DNA from 4 places in the Sutcliffiella cohnii genome. Region 2 is predicted to be linked to each of the others. Evidence: predicted binding sites of a transcription regulator. Region 2 holds the regulator's gene; each other region holds the start of a gene.

Region 1 (3,871 bases), 780 kb from region 2:
CCTTTTCCTATTAACCGCCGCTTACTGGAGGTATTAAAGCAACTGTATCACCTGAAGCTATTATTTGTTCATCCGTTGCATATTCTTCATTTATCGCGACCATTACTTGTTGTAGATTTGTAAGCTCATACTCCTTATTCAACTTTTCCTTTAGTTGTAATACGGTTAATTGCTCTGAGTCTATTTCAAGCTGTCCTGCACCAGCTGCCTCTTGTAAATATGAAAACAGTAAAACTTTTATCATTCTAATCCCTCCGGTTTTCCACTTGGGTAACTCGTAGTTTCTAATTGATCTCCAATCCACATATCTCCGTCTTCCCAATGTTCCTTTTTCCAAATCGGTACAATTTGTTTAATTCTTTCGATTGCGTATTCATTAGCTTCATATGCATCTTTACGATGTGGCGTCGAAACCGCTATTACTACTGCAATATCTTTAATGTCGAGCTTACCAATTCTATGTGAAATGGCTACATGAGCATCTGGCCACTTCTCTTTTATCTCTGAACCAATCTCTGCAAGTTTTTTTTCTGCCATAGGTACATATGCCTCGTATTTTAAATAGAGCGTTCGTTTACCTTTCGTAAATTCTCTAACTGTACCGATAAACGTTGTAATTGCGCCAGCTTCTCTTCGCTCTACCTTTTTTACTATATCTTCCATCGAGATCGGCTTATCTGTTATCTCAAACATTTTACTCATTTTCCTTTGACACTTCCTCCCATAACCAATGTATAAACCGTTCATCTTCCTCTAGATAAAACGTCGGTATTCCATTGTTGTTTTTAAACACTACGTTGTCCCAGCATATTACTGCTATAATGTTCGATAATTCATCAAGCATGTTTAAGTCATTGTCATTTTTTATTAAAACTATTTTCGGATAACCCTCTTTTTTATACCCTTCAATAATAACTTTACGAACGTTTAAAAACTCATACAGTTGAACAATTTTGGCTAAACTCCATTCCTCACCATGGGCAAATAGTTGAACTTCTCCGTCCCCTTGAACAGTCGATAAAAGCGCTCCTGCTTTTTGGTGACGTACCGAATCTGTCCCTTCCACACTTTCCAATTTACCACCGTGTCCATGATGTTTAATTGAACCAATTTGAAGACCATTTTTTGTAAAATAACGAATTATTTTTTCAACGAGCGTTGTTTTTCCACTATTTTTATAGCCTACAACTTGAATAATATTCATTTTTCCGCCCATAGCGTATTTGTCCCTTGCTCCTCTTCTAATAGAAGGATCGTTACTTTGTCACCCTTCGTAAACCCTCGAGTCCCACCTGGTAATACGATCAATACATTTGCACCAGAAAGCGAGGTAACAACGTTCGATTTATCAAGACCACTTGTTTTTACTACTAAGTGACCCTCTTTAAAAGTAGCCGCACCACGTACAAATCTAGTAAACGGATTTGGTTTAGGAAAATCTTCTTCTAAAATCGCATCAACCGACTGTAAGTATGGAGTATAGGAGCGTAACATCGTTTTAACTACAGGTCTGACGAAAAGCTCGTACCCTACATAACAAGCAGATGGATTGCCCGAAAGTCCAAATAGTAGTTTCCCATTTAATTCTGCTACCGTTGTTACACTTCCTGGCCTCATCCCAATTTTATTAAATAACACGTTCGCACCAAGTCGCTCATAAATTGCTGGTAAATAGTCGTAGTCACCTACTGAAACGCCACCAGTTGTTATTAATATATCTACTTCGTCTAGTGCATTTTTTATAGCCTCAAAGCATTCATCCAATTGATCGTTCAGCTTTCCAAAGTATCGAAACGTAGCCCCACTTCTTATAACTTGTCCTTGTACCATATAAGCGTTACTGTTCCTAATTTTCCCTGGTACTAACGGTTCGTTCACTTCCAATAGTTCCGTTCCTGTAGCAAAAATACCTATTAATGGCTTCTTACTAACGCGAACTTTTTCATATCCAAAAGTTGCTAACAGTGCTTGAACTCCAGGATTAATACGTGTCCCTTTTTCCACTAAAGGTGTGCCTTTCTTCGTATCTTCTCCTTGAAAGGACACATTATCACCTGAACGGAAAGAGCGTTTAATGCTCATATATTTTTTGCCGTCCCGTTCATATTCTTTCGTTAACTCTAGCATCACAACAGCATCACATTCATATGGCATTTGTGCACCTGTCATAATACGAACAGCCTCAAATGGCCCAACTTTTTTGGTCGTAACAAATCCCGCTCCAATTTCATCTATTACTTTAAATTCTATTTCATTAAGTTGTGAAGCTTCCTTTGAATCTATTGCTCTTATCGCAAAACCATCATAGGGAGACTTATGGAATGGCGGTACATCGTGACTTGCGATTAAATCTTCCGCTAAATATCTTCCATAGCTATCCGGTAGAAGCACCTCTTCGTTGCTCCCTATTTCAGCGAATTTCATCACTTTTCGTATTGCTTCTTTTACTGGAATTGGCTTTCTTGTTTCAACAGTCAATCCTCTCACTCCTTCTACCTTCTTATAATACCAATTTATCAAACACATTTAACAGAAAATGTGATTTACCTCACACGTCACATTATTGTGACATTTATATTGATTATTTGTGATTCACATCACATTCACTTCATCCTATAAAACTTATGATAATAGTGAAAAGAATAATGGAGGCGATATAAATGGAACAAATCTTTCATGAACAATCTATCGTAGGTGATATTGTTACAAAGTTTCCGAAAGCCGGTGATTATTTTAAAAGTGTTCGAATAGATTTTTGTTGTGGTGGTAACCGCCCTTTAATAGAAGCTGTACTAGAGAGAAATCTAGAAATACAAGATGTATTATCTAGTCTATCCAATATGTATATGGATGCAAAACAACGGAATGAATTAGGTACAGATTGGGATCAAGCATCTTGTGAAGATATTATAGATATTATTATTCAGAAACATCATCAATTTTTGCAAGAAGAGCTGCCTGCTCTTAGCCCTTATGTTACAAAAGTATTTAGAGTCCATGGGCAACATCATACACATTTAAAAGAAGTTCATAGCTTATTCCATGAACTTAAAACAGAACTAGAACAACATACAATAAAAGAAGAAACGGAAGTGTTTCCAGCTATCATTGAAGCAGAAAGAGAAAATGTGGAAACAGCTTCCGCTGAACTTCTAGAACATATTAAACATTTAGAAGATGAACATGATCACGCTGGTGACATTATAAAGAAATTAAGAGAGATTACGAATGATTTCACTCCACCAGAAGGGGCATGCGGCACTTACCAACTAGTATATCGCCGTTTAGCTGGCATTGAGGATGATTTGTTTAAACATATTCATTTAGAAAATAACATATTGTTCCCAAAAGCAAAAGAACGTTGGATTTCTTGAGTATAGGAGGAAAAATAGTATGCAACAATGTGGAATGTTTAACGATTTAAACAGGGAGCCTATCCAATTATCTCAAGGTTTGCAGTTACTAAAATCTGAACATGGTCCATTAAATGAAGCGAAGGCAGAAATGAATAATCTTGCTAGAGACTACGCTCAAAATACAGAGCCAAGTCAATACAAGAAGTCTTTATTGCACTTAAGAACGATTGTTACTAACTTTTTTGATGAATTACACGTTCATTCGGAAAAAGAAGAAGGATATCTTTTTAAAATGATGGAAAAGTATATCGGAAAAGAGTCTGGACCACTAGTTGTAATGGAATATGAACATGATGAAGCGAAGCGTAATATTCACGAGTTTCTTGCTCGTACTGAAAATATTACAGAACCTATTCAGCCTGAAACATTCGAAAAGCTTCTAATTCACGTAATGACAACTTATGACGTACTAACATCTCACTTTATGAAGGAAGAACAAGTGTTGTTCCCAATGG
Region 2 (3,871 bases):
AAACAGTTTATATGGTACAATACGTAGGAACAATTAGATAGAGGAGATTATGATGACATCAACCTATTGGAAAGTAATTATCGCCTATATTATTATGCAATTTTCTGCACTAGTTGGTATTCCACTTCTCGTTGAACTAGGAATCGGGAACGAGCTTGATTATGATGCACGAATGACATTACTTTTTAGTTATTGGACGACAATCAGCTTCACACTCGGCTTACTTATTATCCTCTGGCTGCTTCGAAAGGATTTCCAGGAAAAAGATCTACGCGGACCACAATCATCCATTTTCCAAACGATTATTTGGTCTATATTAGGTTTTTGGGTGGCTCTTTTCGGACAAGGAATAGCAGCGATGGTTCAACAGCAATTATTCGGAATAGAACCAGGCAGTGAGAATACTCAACAAATTATGGAGTTTATTAGTTCTTCTGCGGCAATTATTTTTGCGGTAGCTATTGCAGGGCCTATTTTAGAAGAAATTATCTTCCGAAAAATCATTTTCGGCGTACTATATAAGAAGTACAATTTTGCAGTAGGCTTAATTGTTAGTTCTTTATTATTTGCAGTTGTTCATCAAGAATTTGAACATCTACTTATATACTTTGTCATGGGAGCTATTTTTGCATTCCTATATGTAAAAACGAACCGAATAATTGTCCCAATTATCGCTCATGTTTCGATGAATTCCTTTGTCGTTCTAGTGCAACAAATTTTTCGTGAAGATATTGAGCGTCAACTTGAAAAACTAGAGCAAATGCAAAGCTTCATATACTTGTTTTTATAGAAGAGATAACGGAGGATATAATTTATGCGCATTACCCCATTAAGAATGGTTGTATTTTATTCCATTATGGGAATTTTATTTCTCTACCTTGCCGTCGTAACAAAAGGTGAAACGATTTGGCAATTTCACACCATTCTTTTTATGTTAATTGCAACTTTTGATTTTGGAGTGGCAATCCGGGCCTACCTTTTACACGGAAAAATTAAAGAGATGAAGAAGCAAAAATAATATTATTTTTCCTATTAGAAAAAGCAATCCCGAGGGATTGCTTTTTTAATCTTTATTCATATTTTCTAATTCCATTTTTGTTTCGGCTAATTTAGCTTTACGATACGCAATTCTAGAAATGATAATACTAATTTCGTATAAAATAAATAACGGCACAGTTACCATTAAATGTGACAACAATTCTGGTGGAGTGATAAAAGCCGCAACTACTAAAAGTATAAAATAGGCTATTTTACGGAACTTCACAAAAAATTGTGGTGTCACTATACCTAATCTAGTTAAAAACATAACGACTACAGGTAGCTGAAATAAAACTCCAAATGGAACCGTTAATTGAAATAGAAATTGAAAGTATTCATTAATGCCAATTACTTGATTAATTTCTAAGCGATTGGCAAGACCCATCATAAAAGAAACTACAAATGGAAACAAAACAAAGTAGGAAAATGCTAATCCACTTAAAAATAAAATTAAAGAAATTGGAATGTAGCTAAGTGTTACTCTACGTTCTTTCTCATATAAGCCTGGGCTAATAAAGGACCAAAGCTGATAAAAAGCAACAGGAAACGTAATAATGAACGCAATTAAAAAGGCAAACTGCATAAATACCTTAATAGGATCTGTTAAGCGAAAAGCGTTCATCGTTAAATCTCTTGCTTGCTCTGTATGTTGTAAATAGACAATAATCGGCTCTGCAAGAAAGAACCCACCAATAACGGAGGCCATAAAAAGGGAACCTACTATAATTAATCGCTTGCGCAGTTCTCCTATATGGTCATAGACCGACATTTCCTTATCTGTCATATATGTTCATCCTTACATTACTTCTTGTCTTCTTTTTTTATATCATCATCGTCATCGGCTAAACCTTTAGTAGCCTTTTTGAACTCACGTAGCGTATTTCCGGCTGCTTTCCCGAGTTCTGGCAACTTTTTCGGACCGAATATTAATAGTGCTGCAAATACAATTAATAGAATGCTTCCTGGACCTAATGGCATTCTTGTCACCTCCTCGAAATATACTTATTCTACTACTATTTTACTCAGTTGGATAGTGTTTTAGAAAATATACTAATGATTGTAATTCTACCGCTAAATCGATGTGATGAATACGTACAGTGTCTGGTACATTTATTCGCGCAGGTGTAAAGTTTAATATTCCCTTAATTCCCTTAGCGACTAGGCGATCTGTAATAGGTTGCGCAACATGAGCTGGTACTGTTAATATTGCAACTGTTACATCGTCAGGAAGCTCCATCTCTAAATCATCTAAATTGCGTACGGGAACACCTCCAATTTCTGTGCCAATCTTCGTTTCATCTACATCAAAAGCAACAGTTATCTTCGTGTTATTATTTTTTGAAAAATTGTAGTGAAGGAAAGCGGTTCCTAAATTCCCCACACCTATTAGACTAACATATGTTAATTCATCTTGGTCTAACGTTTTTCTAAAAAAAGTTAACAAATATTGAACATTATATCCGTACCCTTTTTTCCCTAACGCTCCAAAATAGCTAAAATCACGGCGAATCGTCGCTGAATCAACTTTTACCGCTTCACTTAACTCAGAAGAAGAAACTCTTTGTTTACCGGATGCATAAAGATTTTTTAAAAATCGATAATACAAAGGTAATCGTTTTGCAGTTGCTTGTGGTATTTTTAGTTGTTCGTTACTCATCCTATTCCCCCATTTACAATCCTACTTACTCTCTATTTTTTCCAATTACATTGAACGTAAACGATTTCATTCTTTTACCCTATCGCTTGCTTGAACAATTAGTAGAAGAGCGATAAACTAAGTTTAATATAGAGGTGAAAAAATGATTATTTTACAAGTAAATCAACTACATAAATATTTTGGTGCTGAACTTATTTTATCGAATATAAAGCTAGAAGTACAATCACGAGACAGAATCGCACTAGTTGGTAGAAACGGTGCTGGTAAATCAACACTTTTAAAAATAATTTCTAATCAACTCTCTTATGATAGCGGTGAAATTATTAAACCGAAGAATGTTACGATCGGTTACCTTGCACAGCATACCGGATTAGACTCAAGCCGCTCCATTTGGGAAGAATTTCTTTCTGTTTTTTCTCATCTCAAACAAATGGAAAGACAAATGAGAGACTTAGAAGAGAAAATGGCAGATCCTACACGTTTTTCTTCAGATGAAGAGTATGCCAAATTATTAAAAGAATATGATTCCCTACAAGAATCGTATAAACAACAAGGTGGCTTCCAATACGAAGCAGATATTCGGTCCATTCTTCACGGACTAAACTTTGCTACCTTTGATTATACCACACCAATTACCAGTTTGAGTGGTGGACAAAAAACAAGATTAGCTCTTGGTAAGTTACTATTAACGAAGCCAGATTTACTTATTTTAGACGAACCGACGAACCATTTAGATATAGAGACGTTAACGTGGCTAGAATCCTACTTACAAAGTTATCCTGGTGCCCTATTAATCGTTTCCCACGACCGTTATTTCCTAGACAAAGTAGTTTCTATCGTTTACGAAATATCTCGAAATGAATCCACTAAATTCATTGGAAACTACAGTAAATACTTACAACGAAAAGCAGAACAATACGAACGAGAAATGAAAATGTTTGAAAAGCAACAAGATGAAATTTCCAAGCTTAAAGATTTTGTTCAACGTAATATTGCAAGAGCGTCTACAACGAAACGGGCACAAAGTAGACAAAAGCAGTTAGATCGAATGCAGTTAATGCAGCGACCGAAAGGCGATGAAAAATCGGCCTCCTTCTCTTTTGAAATCGATAGGCAAAGCGGTAATGATGTGTTAAAAGTAGAAAACTTAACATTTTCATATGAAAATAAGCCTAT
Region 3 (3,871 bases), 1.1 Mb from region 2:
CACGCACTTCGGTACCGCCATTTCCACCTACATACAGCTGATAACCGTTTTCTACACAAACGACTCCATAATCTTTTGTTAACACTTCTGCACAGTTACGTGGGCAACCGGTAACACCCATTTTCATTTTATGTGGCGTATCTACCATTTCTAATTCTTGCTCTAAACGAATTCCTAAACCTAGTGAATCTTGTGTACCAAATCGGCAGAATCTTGAACCTACACAAGATTTTACGTTACGTAATGATTTTGAGTATGCATAACCAGAACTCATTCCTAAGTCTTGCCACACTTGCGGTAAATCTTCTTTTTTCACACCGTATAGTCCAATTCGGCTAGCACCTGTGACCTTTACTAATGGAACTTCGTATTTCTTCGCTACTTCTCCCATACGAATTAACTCATCCGCCGTTGTTGTTCCCCCGTACATACGAGGAATAACAGAGAATGTCCCGTTATTTTGGATGTTTCCTTCCATACGTTCGTTAACGAAACGAGATGCTTTGTCATCTTCGTACGTTTCAGGATAAAGCATACGCATATAATAGTTCAGAGCCGGACGACATTTGGAGCATCCTTCTGGGTTTGAAAATTCTAGAACATAGCGTACTTCTACTGGAGATTGAAGACCTTTTTCTTTTATTTGCTCTACTACTTCATCACGGCTTAACGAAGTACATTCACACATTCCCGTTGTTTGTGCAGCTGCATCAAATGAATCACCAAGTGTATGAGCTAAAATATCTTCTACAACTGGTTTACATTTACCGCAAGAGCCTCCAGCTTTTGTACATTTTTTTACATCTTCATACGTTGTTAATCCTTGCTCTAAAATTGCTTGAACGATGTTTCCTTTCGTAACCCCGTTACAGCCACAAACAGTTTCTTCCGCAGGCATTTCCGCTACGAGACTAGCATTATCTCCTTCACCTGCTTTTTGTAAGATTGAAGCTCTCGTGAACTCAGAAATGTCAGTCCCTTTTTTCATCATGGAGAATAAGCGATTCCCGTCTGACGTGTCTCCATACAATACGATTCCAACAATTTTATTTTCTTTCACGAGTACTTTCTTATAAACTTTTGCCGCTGTGTCATGTACGACAATCGCGTCTGTATCATCATTTTCAAGTATTTGACCTGCCGAGAATAAGTCACAACCTGAAACTTTTAATTGAGTGGATAATAAGCTACCTTTATAACCTTCTGTCGGATTACCTACTAAATAGTCAGCTAGTGCAACACCTTGCTCGTAAAGAGGAGCTACTAAACCGTAAGCAATTCCGTTATGCTCCGCACATTCTCCTACTGCATAAATAGATGGAGCAGAAGTTCTCATCACATCATCAACGATAATGGCACGGTTTACTTCAAGCCCAGCTTCGTTTGCTAGGGCTATATTCGGACGAATACCAACCGCCATCACGACTAGGTCACATTCAATAGTCGTGCCATCGCTAAATTTTAAGCCTTCTACATGTTCTGTTCCTAAAATTTCAGATGTTTGCTTTTCCATTAAAAACTTCATACCTTGTTTTTCAAGGTCTTTTTTCAGTAATCTTGCTGCTGGAGCGTCTAATTGCTGATCCATTAATGTTGATAAAAGGTGTACAACGTGCACTTCCATTCCTTGATCTATTAATCCGCGTGCTGCTTCTAAACCGAGTAGTCCTCCACCAATGACAACGGCTTTAGACTTCGTTTTTGCCATTTCTATCATTGTTTCTGTATCTTTCATCGTACGGAAACCAATAACGCCCTCTAACTCGCTTCCCGGAATTGGTAAAATAAAAGCGCTAGAGCCAGTTGCGATAATGAGCTCATCGAAATAAATTGTCCGCTGTTTATCAGTAGTAACATACTTTTTATTTTTATTAATTTGAACTGCCTTTTCGCCCGTATACAGTGTAATCCCATTCTCACGGTACCATGACCATTCGTTCATAATGATTTCATTCATGTTTGCTTTTCCTTGTAGTACATTGGAAAGCATAATACGGTTATAATTTGGATGTGGCTCGTCCCCTATAATCGTTATTTCAAACCGATCCTTATTTCTTTTTAATATTTCCTCGATACAGCGAATTCCTGCCATGCCGTTACCTATCATTAAGAGCTGCTTCATATTCGTTCCTCCTCTAGCGCGTCCATTTCAAAAAAGTTTGCTCAATATTTCACAAGTATCCTTAAAAAAATATGACTCACACCAACTTGCTCACCTTTTCACAAGTTAGGTTGTTAGTTCTTTATGGTTTTATTATATATCGTGTTAGCAGATCTGTTTGTGCTATTTATCACACTTGAATTAATTTTTGTTCATTGGTTATCTTACCCTCTTTATTGTAAAATGAAAAAATAAGTATGTGTAAGGAGCGAGTTCATCTAGTGAAGAAAGACTATGGAGTATTAGTTATTGCACATGGTACGAAAAATAACCAAGCTAAAATACTGATAGAAAATACTGTTCAAGCTGTTCAAACACCTTTTCCAAAAACGATAGCGTACTTAGAATTTGATAAAGAACAAACTATCTCGAGTGGTATAAGCTTATTAGAAAATATAGGCGTAAACAAAATTATTATCATTCCTTTATTTGTTTCATCAGGAAGTACTCACCTTAATGAAATAAAATATATGCTTGGATTAGATCATTCAACGAACCATCCTGAAATTCAACAAATATCTATAAACACTCCTATTTTATGGTGTAGTCCTATGGATGATGACCCAATTTTGTTCAAATTAATTTTTGAGCAAATAAATATGTTATCCAGCAATTCAAGTGAAGAAAATCTATTACTTATCGCCCATGGAAGTGAACAGGCTTATAATAATCATATTTGGAAACAGCTTTTAGAGAAATTAAAACAAAAAATCGAACATCACTACTCTTTTTCTGCCATTAGCTATGCAACTCTACACCCTGATAATGTTACATTCGTTGCAAAGAGATTATTACGAAATGGAAAAAAACTAATAGCTATCCCGCTCGTTATTAGCCAAGGCTACTTAACAGAAAAAAAGATACCATCTAAGTTAGATGGGTTAGACGTAATGTGGAATGGTCAAACGTTAATCCCTCATCCTCTTATGACTTCATGGCTTGAAGCTAAAATTTCTGAGAGAATTGTTCAGGAGGAAGAAAGATGACAACACCATTAATGATTAAATTGGATGCGAAAAAATGTGTTATTTTTGGTGGTGGAAAAGTTGCAACGAGAAAGGTGAAATTTTTGCTAGAGGAAGGGGCCGACCTCACCATTATTAGTGAAAACATTTCAGAAGAATTACAAGCACTTATCCCTCGTTTTCACTATGTAAATATATCGATAAATAATTTTGATGAAATACTCACATACATCCCAACTAACTGTTTCCTGGCCGTTGTCGCAACAAACAACCGAGAGTTAAATGAGAGAATTGCAAATAAAGTTAGTATTCATGTTCCTTTAATCAATATAGTAGACAATCAGTACAGCAGTAACTTCTACTTTCCTGCTTACATCAAACAAGGTCATCTTAAGATTGCTGTAAGTACATCCGGTGCAAGTCCAAAATTAGCAAAAACAATAAAACAGCATTTACAAAAGGAATTTGGACCTGAATATAAAGATTATTTGGAGCAGTTACAAACAGAACGTGAATGGGCACTTCGTAACTTACATACCGAAACAGAACGAAAAGCTCATTTACAAAAGATCACTAAATTCCCGTTAAACAAGGAGAGGTAAGAATGAAAGAAATAGAAAAAGCAATTATTGATAATTATCAAAAAGAAGAAAACATGATGATTTTAGTGTTTGCACAATGGTGTATAAACAACAATTTAGATCCTGTTTCTCTATACTCCAAAGCTTATCCTGGACAAGTAGAC
Region 4 (3,871 bases), 1.8 Mb from region 2:
GGAATTAAAGCTATTCTTTCGATTGTAGACGGACCAATGTCGTTAAAAGAGGCAATTACAAACGGTGAGACACTTCTCTACGAAACAACAAAACGAATGATGAAACTATTGCAGATTGGAACGGTTTTAGGAAGACAGAAAAAAAGCTAAACATTTTCCTAGTTACAACTTAGACAGTCACTATCAATATTTAAGAATCTAATAGTTTTGCTCCTATATGTTCAAGAGCAATATTTACTTCATATATGTTGTATATTTTTTTCTCTAAGCAAAAAAGTATCGTTAGATCAAACATATCACTATCAGATAACGTATAACCGGCGGAACGTAATAGTTTGTCGGTTTGTTTTTTATCTAATTCTAGCGCTAATGCTAATTGGATTATCGTGTTTTTCCGTGGTCGGTAATTAGGCGTGGATCGTATTTTTGAAAAAAGCTTTCGGTCTAAGCCGGCCTTCTTATATACCTCCGAATCTTTCAAACCTTTCTTATCTATAAATTGAAACAGCACTTCGGTAAACGTAGGTTGCTGTTTTCTTTTAATAAATTGTTGTAATTCGATATTGATAACATTTTCGGAAATTTGTTTCTCCAAATAATAATCCGCATCCATAGAGTAAAGTACTTTTGGTTCCATATGTAGTGAGATGTATGCTTCTAATTGTTTTAATAATTCAGGATTAATCATTCCTTCATCCTCCGAAAATGTCGCTTTTAAGGCGACCATTTATTGGTTTTAATTGGCTATTATTATAGCATAAACAGAAGGAAGGATGATTTAGATGAACAACAAATTAACAGAAATAATTTTTTTATTAGACAGAAGCGGTTCCATGGCTGGTTTAGAAAGTGACACAATTGGAGGGTTTAATTCGTTCGTTAAAAGGCAAGGTGAGTTACCGGGAGAAACTAAGTTAACAACTGTTTTATTTGATGACGTCTATGAAATCTTGTGGGACGGTGTTTCTGCACATTCTATTTCATTAACGGACAATGAATATTTCGTTCGAGGTACCACTGCTTTGCTTGATGCTGTAGGAAAAAGTATCGTGTCGGTAGGCAACCGATTGAAGAGTACTTCAGAAAAGCATCGTCCAGGCAAAGTAATCTTCGTTATTACAACGGACGGCATGGAAAATGCCAGTCGTGAATTCACTTATGAAAAATTAAAAAAGCTAATTACTCATCAACAAGAAAAATATAACTGGGAATTCATTTTTATGGGAGCAAACATAGATGCCGTTAAAGAAGCAGATTCGCTCGGCATATCTATCGATAATGCCTTCCAGTTCGAAGCATCAGAAAAGGGTGTGGAAAAAATGTATGATGTAGTTTGTGAGGCGGTAATAGATAGAAGAAATATATAAACTAATAAGAGAGTGATAGCCTTTGTAGGTTGTCACTTTTTTTAGTTTCATGTATAAAACTGGAGAAATGGTGCGGTCTAGTATCCTAGGATGCAATTGAGCTGCAAAAGTTAGCAAAAAACCGTACTGGTGCATAAGCCCGGAAAAGTGGTTCAATCCAACCCGGAAGTGGTGCATAAATCTCCGAAACTGGTGCAATCGAGCGGCAAAAGTCAGCATAAAATTTCCGTCGATACAAAAATCAGTCACAAGTACATTCCCGCCACCTCAAGCAGCACCAAACTTACATCTTCCTGTCTAGAGCAAGGAACCTGCATTATTGTCTATTGTTTCAAGCATTTACTCCATATATAATGTAAACTTCTTAGTAAACATTCTAACCCTCCCATATTCTTCCGTCACAAATTCGCTACTAATTCGTAACAAATCTGTTCAAAATGTGATATATTTCACAAACAAATTCGGTTTATACTGTATATATAATGTGTAAAGGAACAGTAAATGAGGTGACATAAATGGAATCAGTAGAGTTTAGTAGGTACTTGTCTATGTTAACACTATCCGTTCACGTTGTATTTGCGACGGTCGGGGTTGGGGTACCGCTTTTTATTATGGTTGCGCATTGGCTTGGATTAAAGCGGAATGACGATCATTATTTATTAATGGCAAAGCGTTGGGCTCACGGATATGTCATTAGTGTAGCAGTTGGTGTTGTAACAGGAACAGCAATTGCCCTCCAACTAGCATTATTATGGCCACGGTTTATGGAATTCGCTGGTCAGCTAGTGGCACTTCCATTATTTATGGAGACGTTCGCGTTTTTCTTTGAAGCTATTTTTCTAGGAATATATTTATATACGTGGGATCGTTTCAAAAACCCGAAGCATCACTTCTACCTTTTAGCACCTGTGCTGATTGGTGGTGCGATGTCGGCGCTATTTATTACGTCCGTAAATGCGTTCATGAATACGCCACAAGGTTTTGCTGTATTAAATGGTGAATTAACAAACATCTCTCCTCTGCTCGCGATGTTTAACCCAGCGATGCCGACGAAAGTAGCACACGTGTTAACTTCAGCGTATATGACAGCGGGTTTCATACTTGCATCAATTGCTGCTTTTCACTTAGTGAAAGGAAATCGTCATGAATATCACCGTAAAGGGTTAGCTTTAACGATGAAAGTTGCTTTTGTTTTTACAATAGCAACAGCGTTAGTTGGAGACTTATCTGGTAAATTCCTTGCTGAGTATCAACCAGAAAAGTTAGCTGCTGCGGAATGGCATTTTGAAACAGAAGGGGAAGCACCGCTCGTACTTTTCGGTGTCCTTACGGAAACAAATGAGGTAAAGTATGCTATTAAAATTCCGTACGCATTAAGCTTTTTAGTGCATAGTAATTTTACAGGAGAAGTAACAGGATTAAATGATATTCCAGAAGAATATCATCCACCATATATTATTCATTACTTCTTTGATATTATGGTGTCGATTGGAATAGGACTTATGTTGTTGTCACTCGTTTATGTGATAGGTCTTAAATTTAATTGGTCCATCATTCGTTCTAAAGTTTTCCGCTGGGGCTTAGTTGCGTCAGGTCCGTTGGCGATGGTTGCGATTGAAGCTGGTTGGTGGTTTACCGAGTTAGGACGTCAACCTTGGATAATGAGAGGATATATGACGACAGCTGAAGGTGCGACAACTTCACCATACGTCTGGGCAATGTTTATCGCCTTTGCTGTTTTATATTTTATTTTGATGGTTGGAACGATTGTCGTATTAACTCGGATGTTTAGAAAAAATCCAGTTGAAAATGAAATCGAAAAGATACGTGAGAAAGGGAGTGTTGCCGTATGACGATTGAAATATTAGGTATATCCGTACTATGGCTATTCCTTTTCGGTTACGTAATCGTTGCCTCGATTGATTTTGGGGCTGGATTCTTTAATGCGCAAACGCTCTTAACAGGAAAGCATCATATCGTAAACACTGTCATTCAAAGATACCTTTCACCAGTTTGGGAGATTACGAATGTGTTCCTTGTCTTCTTCTTCATTGGCATGGTAGGTTTCTTCCCGAAAACAGCATATTATTTTGGAACAGTACTTTTAATTCCGATTAGTATTTCTATCATTCTTTTAGCGCTACGCGGAAGCTATTATGCTTTTGGTACGTATGGTACGAAAGGTCATAAAGGATACACGTTAATGTACGGTGTTACGGGAGTGTTAATCCCTGCGTCATTAACGACAGCGTTAATTGTTTCTCAAGGTGGATTTATTAAAGAAACGGCAGCAGGTACGTTAGAATTGGATTATGTTGCGTTGTTTACTAGTCCGTTTGCATGGTCCATTATTGTTTTAAGTTTAGTAAGTGTTCTTTTCATTTCTGCTAGTTTCTTAGCTTATTATTCATCAGTAGCGGAAGATAAAGGAGCGCTTAAGTTATTTAGAAAATATACGTGGATATGGAGTTTTCCAACACTTATCACTGCTTTAGGTATTATTA

Evidence for each region. Region 2 encodes Rex, which represses fermentation and respiration genes when NADH is low (regulators of the CRP and FNR family bind a similar motif). Its sites were predicted from a motif close to TTGTGAAATATTTCACAA; they were not measured.
Region 1: a site for Rex is predicted at 2,586-2,603, ahead of ric (iron-sulfur cluster repair di-iron protein). Genes of this name have one in related genera too.
Region 3: a site for Rex is predicted at 2,160-2,177, ahead of nirB (nitrite reductase large subunit NirB). Genes of this name have one in related genera too.
Region 4: a site for Rex is predicted at 1,805-1,822, ahead of BC6307_RS08810 (cytochrome ubiquinol oxidase subunit I). Genes of this name have one in related genera too.

The regions. Positions count from the first base shown of each region.
Region 1 covers NZ_CP018866.1:720,503-724,373, reverse strand. The annotation lists gene moaD (molybdopterin converting factor subunit 1) at 11-244, opposite strand; gene BC6307_RS03460 (molybdenum cofactor biosynthesis protein MoaE) at 241-702, opposite strand; gene mobB (molybdopterin-guanine dinucleotide biosynthesis protein B) at 695-1,204, opposite strand; gene BC6307_RS03450 (molybdopterin molybdotransferase MoeA) at 1,201-2,478, opposite strand; gene ric (iron-sulfur cluster repair di-iron protein) at 2,661-3,374, shown strand; gene BC6307_RS03440 (hemerythrin domain-containing protein) at 3,394-3,871, shown strand, end outside.
Region 2 covers NZ_CP018866.1:4,838,206-4,842,076, reverse strand. The annotation lists gene BC6307_RS24375 (CPBP family intramembrane glutamic endopeptidase) at 50-790, shown strand; gene BC6307_RS24370 (YdiK family protein) at 815-1,018, shown strand; gene tatC (twin-arginine translocase subunit TatC) at 1,064-1,822, opposite strand; gene BC6307_RS24360 (twin-arginine translocase TatA/TatE family subunit) at 1,840-2,016, opposite strand; gene BC6307_RS24355 (redox-sensing transcriptional repressor Rex) at 2,057-2,695, opposite strand; gene BC6307_RS24350 (ABC-F family ATP-binding cassette domain-containing protein) at 2,838-3,871, shown strand, end outside.
Region 3 covers NZ_CP018866.1:1,069,669-1,073,539, reverse strand. The annotation lists gene nirB (nitrite reductase large subunit NirB) at 1-2,122, opposite strand, end outside; gene BC6307_RS05235 (sirohydrochlorin chelatase) at 2,383-3,147, shown strand; gene BC6307_RS05230 (precorrin-2 dehydrogenase/sirohydrochlorin ferrochelatase family protein) at 3,144-3,728, shown strand; gene BC6307_RS05225 (hypothetical protein) at 3,731-3,871, shown strand, end outside.
Region 4 covers NZ_CP018866.1:1,785,719-1,789,589, forward strand. The annotation lists gene BC6307_RS08795 (glycerate kinase) at 1-150, shown strand, start outside; gene BC6307_RS08800 (hypothetical protein) at 191-688, opposite strand; gene BC6307_RS08805 (vWA domain-containing protein) at 783-1,367, shown strand; gene BC6307_RS08810 (cytochrome ubiquinol oxidase subunit I) at 1,883-3,220, shown strand; gene BC6307_RS08815 (cytochrome d ubiquinol oxidase subunit II) at 3,217-3,871, shown strand, end outside.